Linked DNA regions of Haloferula helveola. The protein of the gene in region 2 binds, or shares a complex with, the protein of the main gene of each other region. Links are inferred from orthologs where the notes say so. Each region holds a gene or a part of one and is shown on either strand. Other genes may lie near its edges. The genes, in order: nuoB and HAHE_RS19395.

Region 1 (6,301 bases), 990 kb from region 2 along the record:
GAATCAGCGGCGGACCGCGAGGTTACGGGTGAAGATCGGGTTCTCGAGCTGGTCGAGGTCGAGCCGGTCCCGGATGTAGGTGTACGATGAGTTCGGCACCGAGAAGAATTCCGCAGCGAAGGCGATGTAGGCCTCCGGATAACCGTCGGCTCCCGCTCCGGAGGCGGTGTCACCATCGCCCGGCGTCGGATCGCTGATCGTGCCCGCCGTACCCTTGCGGAGCTCACCGCCATCAAAGACGAGTTGGGTCAACCTTGCCGTGAAAACACGCCCTTCGAGGGCCTTGAGGTCTTCCTGAAGCTCTGCCGAGTCACGGCGGCGCACGACGGGTTGGACGATGAAGTCCTGACCGGCAACGCCGTCACCCTTGTAAGGCTCCATGGTGCCGTCGGACCGGATGGATCCAGGATTTCCACGGTATTGGTAAATCAACAGCGCTTTGCTGGAGTCGGCGGATTCCTCGATCCACTGGTAGGCCTTCTCGAAGCCGGTATCGAAGTCGTCGGTGTCGTCCGAGCGCAGGGTCACGAGTTCCCGTTCCAGCGCGTAGGCGAGCCGGTCGGCTTCCTGGACACTGATCGCCTTGCGAATGCCTTGGGCAGCGGGCGCGAACACCGCGAGGAAGGCCGTCAGGAGCAATGCGAGCACACCGATCGCGATGACCGTTTCCATCAGGGTGAAACCACCCCGGTTCTTCAGCTGAGGGATACGCATAATAAGTTAGAAGGTTTGGGGGTCGGAGTTGCCGATGATCTGGGTCGGGTCACGGAACACCGAGGTTGAACCGTTGCGCCAAATGACGAAGCCCGCAAAATCCCGCCTGCCTTCGCTGGTGGTCTTCGGATCCTGCCCCATCGCCCGGGCGCCGCTTCCGATCACGAAGCTCGGCCCGGTGTAGTTGCTGCCCGAGAGGCCCGTGGTGCAGATGCCCTCGGAGTTGAACTCGTAGTAAAGATACTTGCCGTCGTAGAAGCCGCCGGCGCCCGTCAGGTTCATTTCCTCGAGCGAGCCACCGGCACCATCGTGGTCGGGGCGGCTGAAGGTGCGGCTGAAGAACACCTTGTCCGGAAGTGTGTAGGCCCGGCTGGAGAGCTTCCAATCGCCGGTCGGCTTGCCGTCGTCATCAAGTTCCTCATAAGCGATCGCAATTCGACGCAGATAGGACTCGGAAGTCGCATCATCAATATCGATGAGGATCCGGGTATTGGTCCCTTTTCCGACCGCTACCGAACGGGCTTCATCAAACAGCGCCTCGGTCGCGGCGATCGCGGTCGAAACCCCCTTGCCACCGCTGCCGCGCAGCGCGACCGAACCGATGGTCAGGAGAATGCTGATGATCAGAATCACGACCAAAAGCTCCACCAATGTGAAGCCTTTGCGCGAAAGGTGAGGTTTGATGTCCATGAACGTTGGGTTTAGGGAAATTGAGCTCATTTATTGGGCGCAAGCAAGCGGGAATGTGATTACATCGCGATTACGTGCATCCCCTTATTTTCGATAGTGTCCTTGATTCGGGCCGCTCATCCAAGCCCAAGCTGAGCGAACCATATCCCGCACGTCTTTGTGCGCTGCCTCCCAGCCGAGGACGTCTTTGGCCAATTGGGGATCCGCAAGCAATTGCGGCGGATCACCCTCCCGTCGAGGGCCGTATTTCACCGGCACTTCTTTTCCGGTGACCTCTTCGACCGCCTCGATGATTTCCTTCACGGAAACCCCGACGCCGGTTCCCAGATTGCAGCGGACCGAGTCACCGCCATCGGCAAGATAGGAAAGGGCTTTGGCATGGGCATCGGCCAGATCGGCGACGTGGATGTAGTCCCGGATGCAGGTCCCGTCGGGCGTCGGGTAGTCGGTCCCGAAGACGTCGACATGGGAGATTTCACCGGTCACGGCCATCAGCACGCGGGGAATCAGGTGGGTTTCCGGGTCGTGATCCTCCCCGATGCTGCCGTCATCCGCGGCACCGCTCGCATTGAAATACCGGAGGCAGGCGCTCTTAAGGCCCCATGCCTGCTCGCAGTCGCGCAGCACCCACTCGAGCATCAGCTTGCTTCTGCCGTAGGGATTGATCGGGTCCTGCGGATTGCTCTCGGTGATCGGAATCGCCGCCGGGACCCCATAAGTTGCGCAGGTCGAAGAGAAGACGAAATTCTTGCAGCCCCGGTCCTGCATCACCTCCAGCAAGGTGAGAGGCTCCGCCGTATTGTTGCGGTAGTATTTGAGTGGATTGGTAACCGACTCACCGACGTAGGCGTAAGCGGCGAAGTGGACGACAGCTTGGAAACCGTGCTCGTCGAACAGCCGCTCAAGCAGCGCCCGGTCTCCGATTTCACCGACCACCAACTCCACGGATTCGTCGACAATCGCGTCGTGATGCCCGAAGACGAGGTTGTCGAGCACCACGATCCGGAATCCCTGCGACGCGAGCAGGCGAACGGTGTGGGAGCCGATGTAGCCGGCACCGCCGGTAACAAGTATGGACGCTGACATCAGATTCGGGGATTTTGCTGCGGCGAGCAAACGGACCGCCTTCCAGCCTGTCAACCCCGCCCAGCGGGGATGACCCGCGAATTTCGTTGAATATCCGCCACATCCGAACCGTCCCATTGACCGAAATGAAACGACTTTTCCAAATCGCCCTCGTGGCGGCAGGCGCCGGGCTCTTCAGCTCCTGCTACTACGACCCCTACTCCAGCGGCTACGGCTACGCCGACTCCTACGGCTACAGCGGCGGCGGCACGGCTTTCATCCACACCAGCAGCGACAACTGGTTCTATGACTCGAAGGTGCGCTGCTACTACGACCGCAGCCGCAGCGCCTACTACGACCCTTGGCTGGGAGGCTACTATCCGAGCGGCTATTGCCCCCAGCCCGTCTACCATGTCCCCCACCCCTACGGATGGAGCGGTCACGGCACCTGCCCTCCTCCGAGGAATGTCCGCTACAACCAGATCGATCGCTACAAGGACCGGATCGCTTTGCTGAAGGCGCGCAACTACCAATGGGCGGAAAAGGTCCGGCTGAACCAAGCCGTAGCATCCGCCAACTGGCAGAATGCCCGCGCCCGTGCCGCGTCGAACTTCCAAGTCGCGAAGGCCAACCAGCAGATCCGCAACCAGCAGCTGCGGAACGCCTACAGCCGGGCCAACCGGGGCAACAACTACCAAGGACAAACGGTGGCGCCGGGCCGGTTCTCGCCCCAGGTCACGCAACCGAAGCCTCCGCAGAACTACAACCAGCGTACGCGCCAGAACTACAATCCGCCGCAGAACAACAACGTCCAGCGGTCAGGCTACAACAAGCCGGTGAACAGCGCCGTGCAGGCCCAGAAGCAGCGGAATGAGCAACTTCGCAACGCGATGTCGAACGCCCGCCAGCAGCAGGCCCAAGCTTATCAGAAGCAGAAAGAGGCTCTGCAGAACTGGAACCAGAAGCGGAAGAACCGCTGATCAGGCTCCCTCCCGGCGTCTTCGATCACGCTGGAGTTTTTCAAGGGTGACCCGCGGCCTCAAGGTCCAGCGGGCACCCAGAAAGCCTGCCATTCCTCCTCCGAAATGGCAGGCATGCGAGGCACCGAACAGGGATCCCCGCGCCCATGTGTCGGCGTGTTCGCCCCAAGTGCCGAGCAACGGAACACCAAGGGCGGGATTCATGATCGCCAGCAGTCCTGCCGAGAGCAGCAGCCCGTAGCCCAGGCTTTGACCGGACAACGGCACCGGCCACATCTTCGAGCCCGGCGAGACTCCGGTCAGCCACAGCATCGCCGCGACCGCGGCACCTGAAGCGCCGACGAGACAGGGCGCCGATTCGCCGGCCCCTCCGAGCACCAGATGCATGGCACCGCCGGCCAACAACCCGGCCAGCAGCACCCGCCACCACAATCCGAAGCCTCCGATCCGCTCAATCCGGGTCCCCACCGCCAGCAGCACCGCGACATTCAAACCGAGGTGCAACCAGCCCCCGTGGAGGAAGCCATGGGTGGCGAGCTGCCAGATCTGACCTCTGAGGATGCCGGCACGGCTCAGCCCGAAATCCTGGTAGATAGCGGGCACGCCATCGACGCCACCGAGCATCGCGATCCCGAGCTGGATCCCGGTTAGCACGAGCACCAGCAGCAGCGTCGCCTTCGCGGCCAACACATCGTCCCCGAGTTCCCGCCATCTGGACACACGTCCGCTCATGAAGTCGGGACGGTGCATGGCTCGGAGGCTTTCGAAAACCGGGAAATCAGTCGATCTCGCGCGAGCGTGGCTCGCGGCTGACCGGATCCCCGCTTCCCGGGGACGTCACAAACGGCCCGCCTTCCAGTGGCGCGACTCCGGTGAAGGCGACGTCCGGCATCTCGCTCGGGCGACCGGCCAATGGGAAATCCTTGCGCAAGGGATGGAACGGGTAGCCCTCCCACATGAGGATGCGACGCAGATCCGGATGATCCGCGAAACGGATGCCCATCATGTCGTAGACCTCACGCTCGTGCCACTCGGCTCCGTCCCAGAGTTTCACCGCGGTCGGAACTTCCTGGTCCTCGCCCACCTTGGCGCGGATGCGCAGATGCTTGGAATCATCGGTCGTCGCCAGCTCGTAAACCATCTCGAAGCGCGGGTCCTCTCCGAAGTGGTCGAGGCTCGAGATATCGAGCAGGAAGTCGTAGCCGAGATCGTTCTTCGCGGTCGCCAGCACTTCGGCCAGGGCCGACAGTTCGACCACCACGGTGTGCTCGCCCCGGAACTCGACGGTCTCGACGACCTTGTCGCCGAACTTCTCCTTCAGGGATTCGGAATCTTTGACGGCCGACATCGGATTCAGGAGGAAAGATCTTCGAAGAATTCCTTTTTCTGCTCCTCGATGGCCTTCACGCCCTCGACCTTGGCCTGAACCTTCATCAGTCCCTCGATCAGAGCCTCGGGACGCGGAGGGCAGCCGGAAATGTAAACGTCGACCGGGATAAGGCGGTCGATCCCCTGCAGCACCGCATAGCTGCGATACATGCCGCCACTCGACGCGCACGCGCCCATCGCGATGCACCACTTCGGCTCCGGCATCTGGTCCCAGATCCGCTTCACCGCGAGCGCCATCTTGTAGGTCACCGTGCCCGCCACAATCATCACGTCGGCCTGACGCGGCGAGAATCGCATCACCTCCATCCCGAAACGCGACAGGTCGAAGCGCGAGCAGGCCGAGGCCATCATTTCGATCGCGCAACAGGCCAAGCCCATCGGCATCGGCCACATCGAGTTCTTCCGCATCCAGTTGATGGCGGCATCGACGCGCGTGAAAATCACGTTGCCCTCGATCTTGGAGTCGTAGGCCGCGTGGGCGAGCTGACTGTTGTCGGAAACCATGGCTGCGGGGCGACATTGCCCCGCCCCCAGCGGACCCTCAAGCGGTTTGTGAAAGTTTTCACAAGCTCCCCAAGATTGCCAAATGCCGCTTCCGGCCCTATCACCCCCGCCCGCCCATGAACCGCATCGATGCCACTTTCGCCCGCCTGCGCTCCGAGGGGAAAAAGGCCTTTGTCGCCTACGTCGCCGCCGGCGACCCGTCCTTCGACGCCTCGCTGGAGGTCGTCCGCGCACTCGCCGACGCCGGCGCCGACGTGATCGAGCTCGGCGTGCCGTTTTCCGACCCGCTGGCCGATGGCATCGTCAACCAACTCGCCGCCGACCGCGCCCTGAAGTCCGGCATGAGCACGCCACGCGTCCTCGACCTGATCCGCGAGTTCCGGAAGACCCACGACACGCCCATCGTGCTCTTCACTTACCTCAACCCGGTCTTCACCTACGGCTACGAGAAGTTCCACACCGATGCCGCCGCGGCCGGGGCCGACGGCATCCTGCTGCTCGACCTGCCGCCCGACGAGGCCGCGCAGAACACCGAACTCGCCCGCGGTGAGGGTCTCCGGCACATCCGCCTGATCGCTCCGACCACCCCGGACGAACGGGTCACGCTTCTCGCCGACGGCTCGGAGGGATTCATCTACGCGCTCTCCCGCACCGGCGTCACCGGCGCCCATGGAGCACCGTCCGATCAGATCGCCGACCAGGTCGCCCGGATCACCGCCCACACCGAAACGCCGGTCTGCGTCGGCTTCGGAATCACGACTCCCGAGCAGGCCGCCATGGTTGCGAAAGCCGGCGACGGGGTGATCGTCGGCTCGGCCATCGTCAAACAGATTGAACTTCACCCCGACCGCGCCGCCGAGGCGGTCCGTGAATTCGTCGCACCCTTGATCGATGCCACTCACGGTGCGTAATCCTTCGCCCTGCAACTCCCAGCTCCCATGCTACTGCACTTCTACAAG
Region 2 (4,551 bases):
GCTGCCGGCCTCGAGCTTGGCGGCGATGCCGGGGCTTCTCTCGGTATATTCGGCGGCGCCGGCGGCCAGATCGAGAGGCTGTGACTTGGTGTCGGGCGTGTTTCCGAGCACACCCAGAAGCTGGATGGTGAAAGCCAGGACGATCCCGAGGCCCCCGACGATCGGCACGACTTTCGGCGTCCGCTTCTCCTCGGTCTTGAGATCAAGGAGCATGATGATGAACAGGAACAGCACCATGATCGCACCGGCGTAGACGAGGATCTGGATGATCCCGACGAAGTAGGCGTTGAGGCCGATGAAGAGGCCGGCGAGGCCGACGAACGAGGCGACCATCGAAAGCGCGGCCGCCACCGGGTTGCGCAGCGAGATCACGGCGAGCCCGCCGACGAGCATCAGCACCGCGAAGAACCAGAATAGGGCGAGGGGCATCGTGACAGGTTACTTGAGCTCGTTCCACTTGTTCACGAGGCCGACGCGCTTGCCGCCGATCTCGTACAGGCGCTCCTTGTCGTGCACCATCTGCTCCCGGCTCAGGCCGGTGATCGCGTAATCCTTGCGAAGGTAAATGGCCTGCTCGGGGCAGACTTCCTCGCACATGCCGCAGTAGATGCAGCGGATCATGTCGATCTCGAATTCCTTCGGCCGCTTCTCGACCTTCGCCCAAGGATCATCCGAGGGAATCTCGCCCGGCGTGATCTTGATCGCCTTGGGCGGGCAAATGAACTCGCAGAGCTGGCAGGAAACGCAGCGCTCGCGATCCTGCTCGTCGGTCACCAGCGCCGGAGCGCCACGGTAATACTCCGGCAGCTGGTCGTCCCACTTCTGCTCGGGATACTGCATGGTGGCACCGAGTCCGGACGACTTCAGCTCGTCGCTTCCGCGGGTCTTGCCACGCAGCGAGTCAAAGGCGTGCTTCATGGTGATCAGGAAACCCTTGAAGATGGCTCCCAGATACAGCTTCTCGCCGGCGGCGAGATCGGGGCGTTTGAGTTTAACGACTGCCATGAAATTCGATCAGTTCTGGCCGAGCAGGCCGCGGTTCGGCTGGGCCTTCGGTTCGGACACCTTGAGAACCCAGATGAGGGCACCGCTGACGACGGCCAACAGGACCGCACCGATGATGGTGGTGAGAATCCCGAGACTCGGGGCGGCAATGACCAGAGCAGCGATGAACACGTTGATCAGGGCGGCTTCGAAGAAGATCACCCAGCCAAGGCGCATGAGCTGGTCATATCGGAAACGGGGGACCGTCCAGCGGACGAGGATGAAGAACAGAATGAAGGCGACCAGCTTCGTCAGGAAGACCCCCATGTGCACCAGGCCTGAGAACCAGAGCCAGTTGCCTTCGCCGTCCATCAGGAGCTTCTCATCGAGCGTGAATCCGAGCGACCAGCCACCGAGGAACATCGTCACGATCAGCGCCGAGCCGATGACCATCGCGGCGTATTCACCCATGAAGAACATCGCGAACTTCATCGAGGAGTACTCGGTGTGGTAGCCACCCACGAGCTCGGTCTCGCACTCGGGGAGGTCGAAGGGCATGCGGTTGGTTTCCGCGAAGATCGAAATGGTAAAGATCAGGAAGGCGACCGTCGCCGGAATCCAGAAGATCCATGCCGAGAAGTCACCGCCGTTATTCCAAGGAGCCGAGTCGCCCCAGAGCGGCAGCAGCAGCCAGCCGTTCAACGCCTGGTGCTCGACGATGTTCGACAGGTTGAGTTCTCCGTACCAGAGCAGCACCGGGATGATCGAGAGGCCGAGCGAGATCTCGTAGGAGATCATCTGCGCCGTCGAGCGCACCCCGCCGACGAAGGGATACTTCGAGTTGGAGGACCAACCGGCCAGTGTGATGCCGTAGACGGCCAGGGAGGATACCGCGAAGACGAAGAGCGGACCGACATCAAGATCGGCGATCACCATCTTGTACTGCTCGCCGTTGATCGTGATCGGCGAACCGAAGGGAACCACGCAGACGGTAACCAGCGATGGAATGATCGTGAGCGCCGGGGCCATCCAGTAGAAGGCCTTGCGCACATGGACCGGCGTGAAGTCCTCCTTGAGGAAGAGCTTGATGCCGTCGGCCACAGGCTGGACCAACCCGAACAGCGAGAAGTCCTTCTTCGCTCCGAACAGGGTAAGCGGAATCCCGACACGGTTCGGTCCCACACGGTCCTGGATGATCGCCGAAAACCGTCGCTCGAAGTAGACGGAAATCGGAACCAAGGGTAGCACGACCATGAAGGTCAGGCCGATGACCTTGGCGAGGATGATGATGATATCGGTAAGCAGGTCCATGCGTTCGCGATGGGGAAGGGGGTCAGCCGACGATCTCGCCCGCGGCCTTGCGGGCCTTCTCGTTCTCAAGCAGCGGGATCGTCACGCCGGTCTCGACGAGCGGCAGTCCGAGGTCGCCGATCTTCGACAGGTTCAAGCCCTCGAACTCGGTGATCGAGGCGGCCATGTCCTTGAAGATGTCCTCGATCAGGTGAGGGAAGTCTGGGCTCGTGGTGGCGACGCCATCGAGCAGGCCGATCATGTCACGCAGGATCTCCCAGTCGTCCCGCGCTTGGCCGTGCGGTTCGACCGCGCGGTTGAGGCGCTGGAGGCGACCGGTGACGTTGATCATCGAGCCACGCTTCTCGGCGAAGGCGGCACCCGGCAGAACGACGTCGCTGGCGCTGGCCGTGGGACCCGCGAGCAGCACGCTCGAAGCGAGGAACTCAAGCTTGCCAAGATCCTCATCGGTGAAGTCGGCCTCGGCGGTGAGTTCCTCACCGAGCACAAGCAGGCGCTTGATCTTTCCTTCCCGGATCGAGTCGCGGATTTCGCCGAGCCGGAAACCCGGATCCTCGCGACGCCAGACCACCCGCACGCCCTGCGTGTTCGGATTGCGGTCGGCGCTGATCAGCTTGCCGTCGCTTTCACCCATCCGCGGCACCACCGTGAGGTGCTCGGTGCCGAGCGAGTCGGCCAGGGCCTTGACCAGGAAAAGCTCCTCATTGGTCATCCGTGCCGAGGCGATGATCGCAAGCTCGGAAGCTTCACAGCCTTTCAGACCATCAACGGTCTTCCGGACCGCCTCGGACCAGTTCGCCGACACATGCTTTCCGTCCGCTTTGACCAGCGGCTCGGTGAGGCGTTCCGGCGAGTCGATGTAGTGGAAATTCAGGCGGTGTGAATCCGGCATCCAGCACGAGTTCACGTCGTCATTCTGGCGCGGCGTGATGCGGTAAACCGTCTCGCCGCGGGTCCAGACGGTGATATTGCAACCGGTGCCGCAGTTGACGTCGATCGTCTTGGTCTCCTTCAGGAACCAGACGCGCATCTGGAAGCGGAAATCATTGCTGGTCAGCGCGCCAACCGGGCAGATGTCGGCGGTGTTGAGCGAGTAGTTCGAATCCAGCTCGCGGCCCGGGTGGACCGTCAGGGTGGTGTAGGTGCCGCGCTGGGTGAAGCCGAGCACCGGATCATCGGCCACCTCGTCCATGAAGCGGATGCAGCGGCTGCACATGATGCATCGCTCGTCGTCCAGCCGGATCCGCGGACCGATATCCACGTTCTTCGGCTTCTTCACTTTCATGTCGACGAAGCGCGAGCTTCCGCGTCCGTGACCGACGGAAAACTCCTGCAGCCGGCATTCGCCCGCTTGGTCGCAGATCGGGCAATCGAGCGGGTGGTTGATGAGAAGAAACTCCATTACGCCCTCGCGGACGCTTTCGACCAGCTCGCCGCCGGTCCGGATGCCCATGTTCTCGGCGACCGTGTTCGCGCACGCGATCACCGGGCGGGGCATCCAACCGATCGGCTGGTAGCCGTCATCATCGTATGTCGGATCCTGCCCGGGCGTCGGCCGTGGCGGCATGCCCATCTGCACAAGGCACATCCGGCAGTTTCCCGGCGAACTGAGCTTCGGATGGTAGCAGTAGTGGGGGACTCCCACGTTGAACATCCGGCAAGCCTCGATCATCCGCGTTCCTTTCGGAACCTGGCGCCAAACGCCATCGATCTGCACATTGACGAGGCCCTTTTCGGCAGTGAGATCCTTGGGGAGCTTGGCTTCTGCGGTGGAGGCGTTTTCGCTCATGGGGCAGGGAAGGGCGGGCGGTGGAAATCTCCGCGCGCGGCGACTATGAAAAGCCCCCCGACGAGCCGCAAGTGCCCTTTGTGAAAAATTTCACAAAGTCGGGACATTTCTCCGGGAGGCCGGCGGGATAAGGAAAACGGCCGACCTCCGGAAGGGGGGTCGGCCGGGAAAATCGGGCCAATGGGGCCTCAGGCGCGGCTGACGTAGGAGCCGTCCTCGGTCTTGATGATCAGGCGCTCGCCGGGATTGATGAACAGCGGGGCCTGGACGACCAGACCGGTCTCCATCGTGACCGTCTTGTTCGAGTTGTTCGCCGAGTCGCCTTTCACGCCCTCGGGAGCCTCGGTGACCGTCATTTCCATCGATTGCGGCAATTCGATATCGGCCACCACGCCGTCGGCGAAGAGCAGGGTGTAGGTCTGGCCCTCGAGCAGGTAGTCCTTCACGCCTTCGATGATGTCCTCGTG

What was found.
Region 1: the proteins of HAHE_RS19395 (region 2) and nuoB are in contact, whole or in part, in a crystal structure (PDB 6Y11), measured with the Thermus thermophilus proteins. The link is inferred for Haloferula helveola from one-to-one orthologs. Residues at the interface, in WP_096411122.1 of Thermus thermophilus: Arg36, Val44, Arg45, Met46, Gly47, Pro48, Asn49, Arg50, Val51, Leu57, Gln58, Ala61, Asp62, Ile64, Lys65, Ile67, Phe68, Lys69, Glu70, Ile72, Val74, Glu223, Ala224, Glu225, His233, Thr234, Glu235, Tyr236, Ser237, Trp241; in WP_096411117.1 of Thermus thermophilus: Arg16, Glu17, Gly18, Leu24, Leu27, Val28, Trp30, Gly31, Arg32, Asn34, Ser35, Trp37, Thr54, Asp55, Ala56, Asp59, Ala61, Arg62, Phe63, Gly64, Glu66, Val67, Phe68, Arg69, Ala70, Ser71, Arg73, Gln74, Ala75, Asp76.

Annotation. Positions count from the first base shown.
Region 1 is NZ_AP024702.1:4,125,482-4,131,782, reverse strand. The notes cover bases 3,573-6,301. They hold nuoB (NADH-quinone oxidoreductase subunit NuoB), read right to left. Parts: upstream 5,343-6,301; coding sequence 4,803-5,342; downstream 3,573-4,802. Other genes in these bases: dapF (diaminopimelate epimerase), read left to right, coding at 6,281-6,301; trpA (tryptophan synthase subunit alpha), read left to right, coding at 5,459-6,253; HAHE_RS15575 (NADH-quinone oxidoreductase subunit C), read right to left, coding at 4,228-4,797; HAHE_RS15580 (rhomboid family intramembrane serine protease), read right to left, coding at 3,573-4,199. In the rest of the region: HAHE_RS15600 (prepilin-type N-terminal cleavage/methylation domain-containing protein), read right to left, coding at 4-714; HAHE_RS15595 (prepilin-type N-terminal cleavage/methylation domain-containing protein), read right to left, coding at 721-1,404; UDP-glucose 4-epimerase GalE, read right to left, coding at 1,489-2,490; HAHE_RS15585 (hypothetical protein), read left to right, coding at 2,616-3,449; more of HAHE_RS15580, read right to left, coding at 3,450-3,572. UniProt on the Escherichia coli protein: NDH-1 shuttles electrons from NADH, via FMN and iron-sulfur (Fe-S) centers, to quinones in the respiratory chain. The immediate electron acceptor for the enzyme in this species is ubiquinone.
Region 2 is NZ_AP024702.1:5,112,542-5,117,092, reverse strand. Bases 156-3,075 are described here. They hold HAHE_RS19395 (complex I subunit 1 family protein), read right to left. Parts: upstream 2,296-3,075; coding sequence 1,015-2,295; downstream 156-1,014. Other genes in these bases: HAHE_RS19390 (molybdopterin-dependent oxidoreductase), read right to left, coding at 2,318-3,075; HAHE_RS19400 (NADH-quinone oxidoreductase subunit I), read right to left, coding at 439-1,005; HAHE_RS19405 (NADH-quinone oxidoreductase subunit J), read right to left, coding at 156-429. Also shown: more of HAHE_RS19405, read right to left, coding at 1-155; more of HAHE_RS19390, read right to left, coding at 3,076-4,084; HAHE_RS19385 (elongation factor P), read right to left, coding at 4,273-4,551. UniProt on the Escherichia coli protein: NDH-1 shuttles electrons from NADH, via FMN and iron-sulfur (Fe-S) centers, to quinones in the respiratory chain. The immediate electron acceptor for the enzyme in this species is believed to be ubiquinone.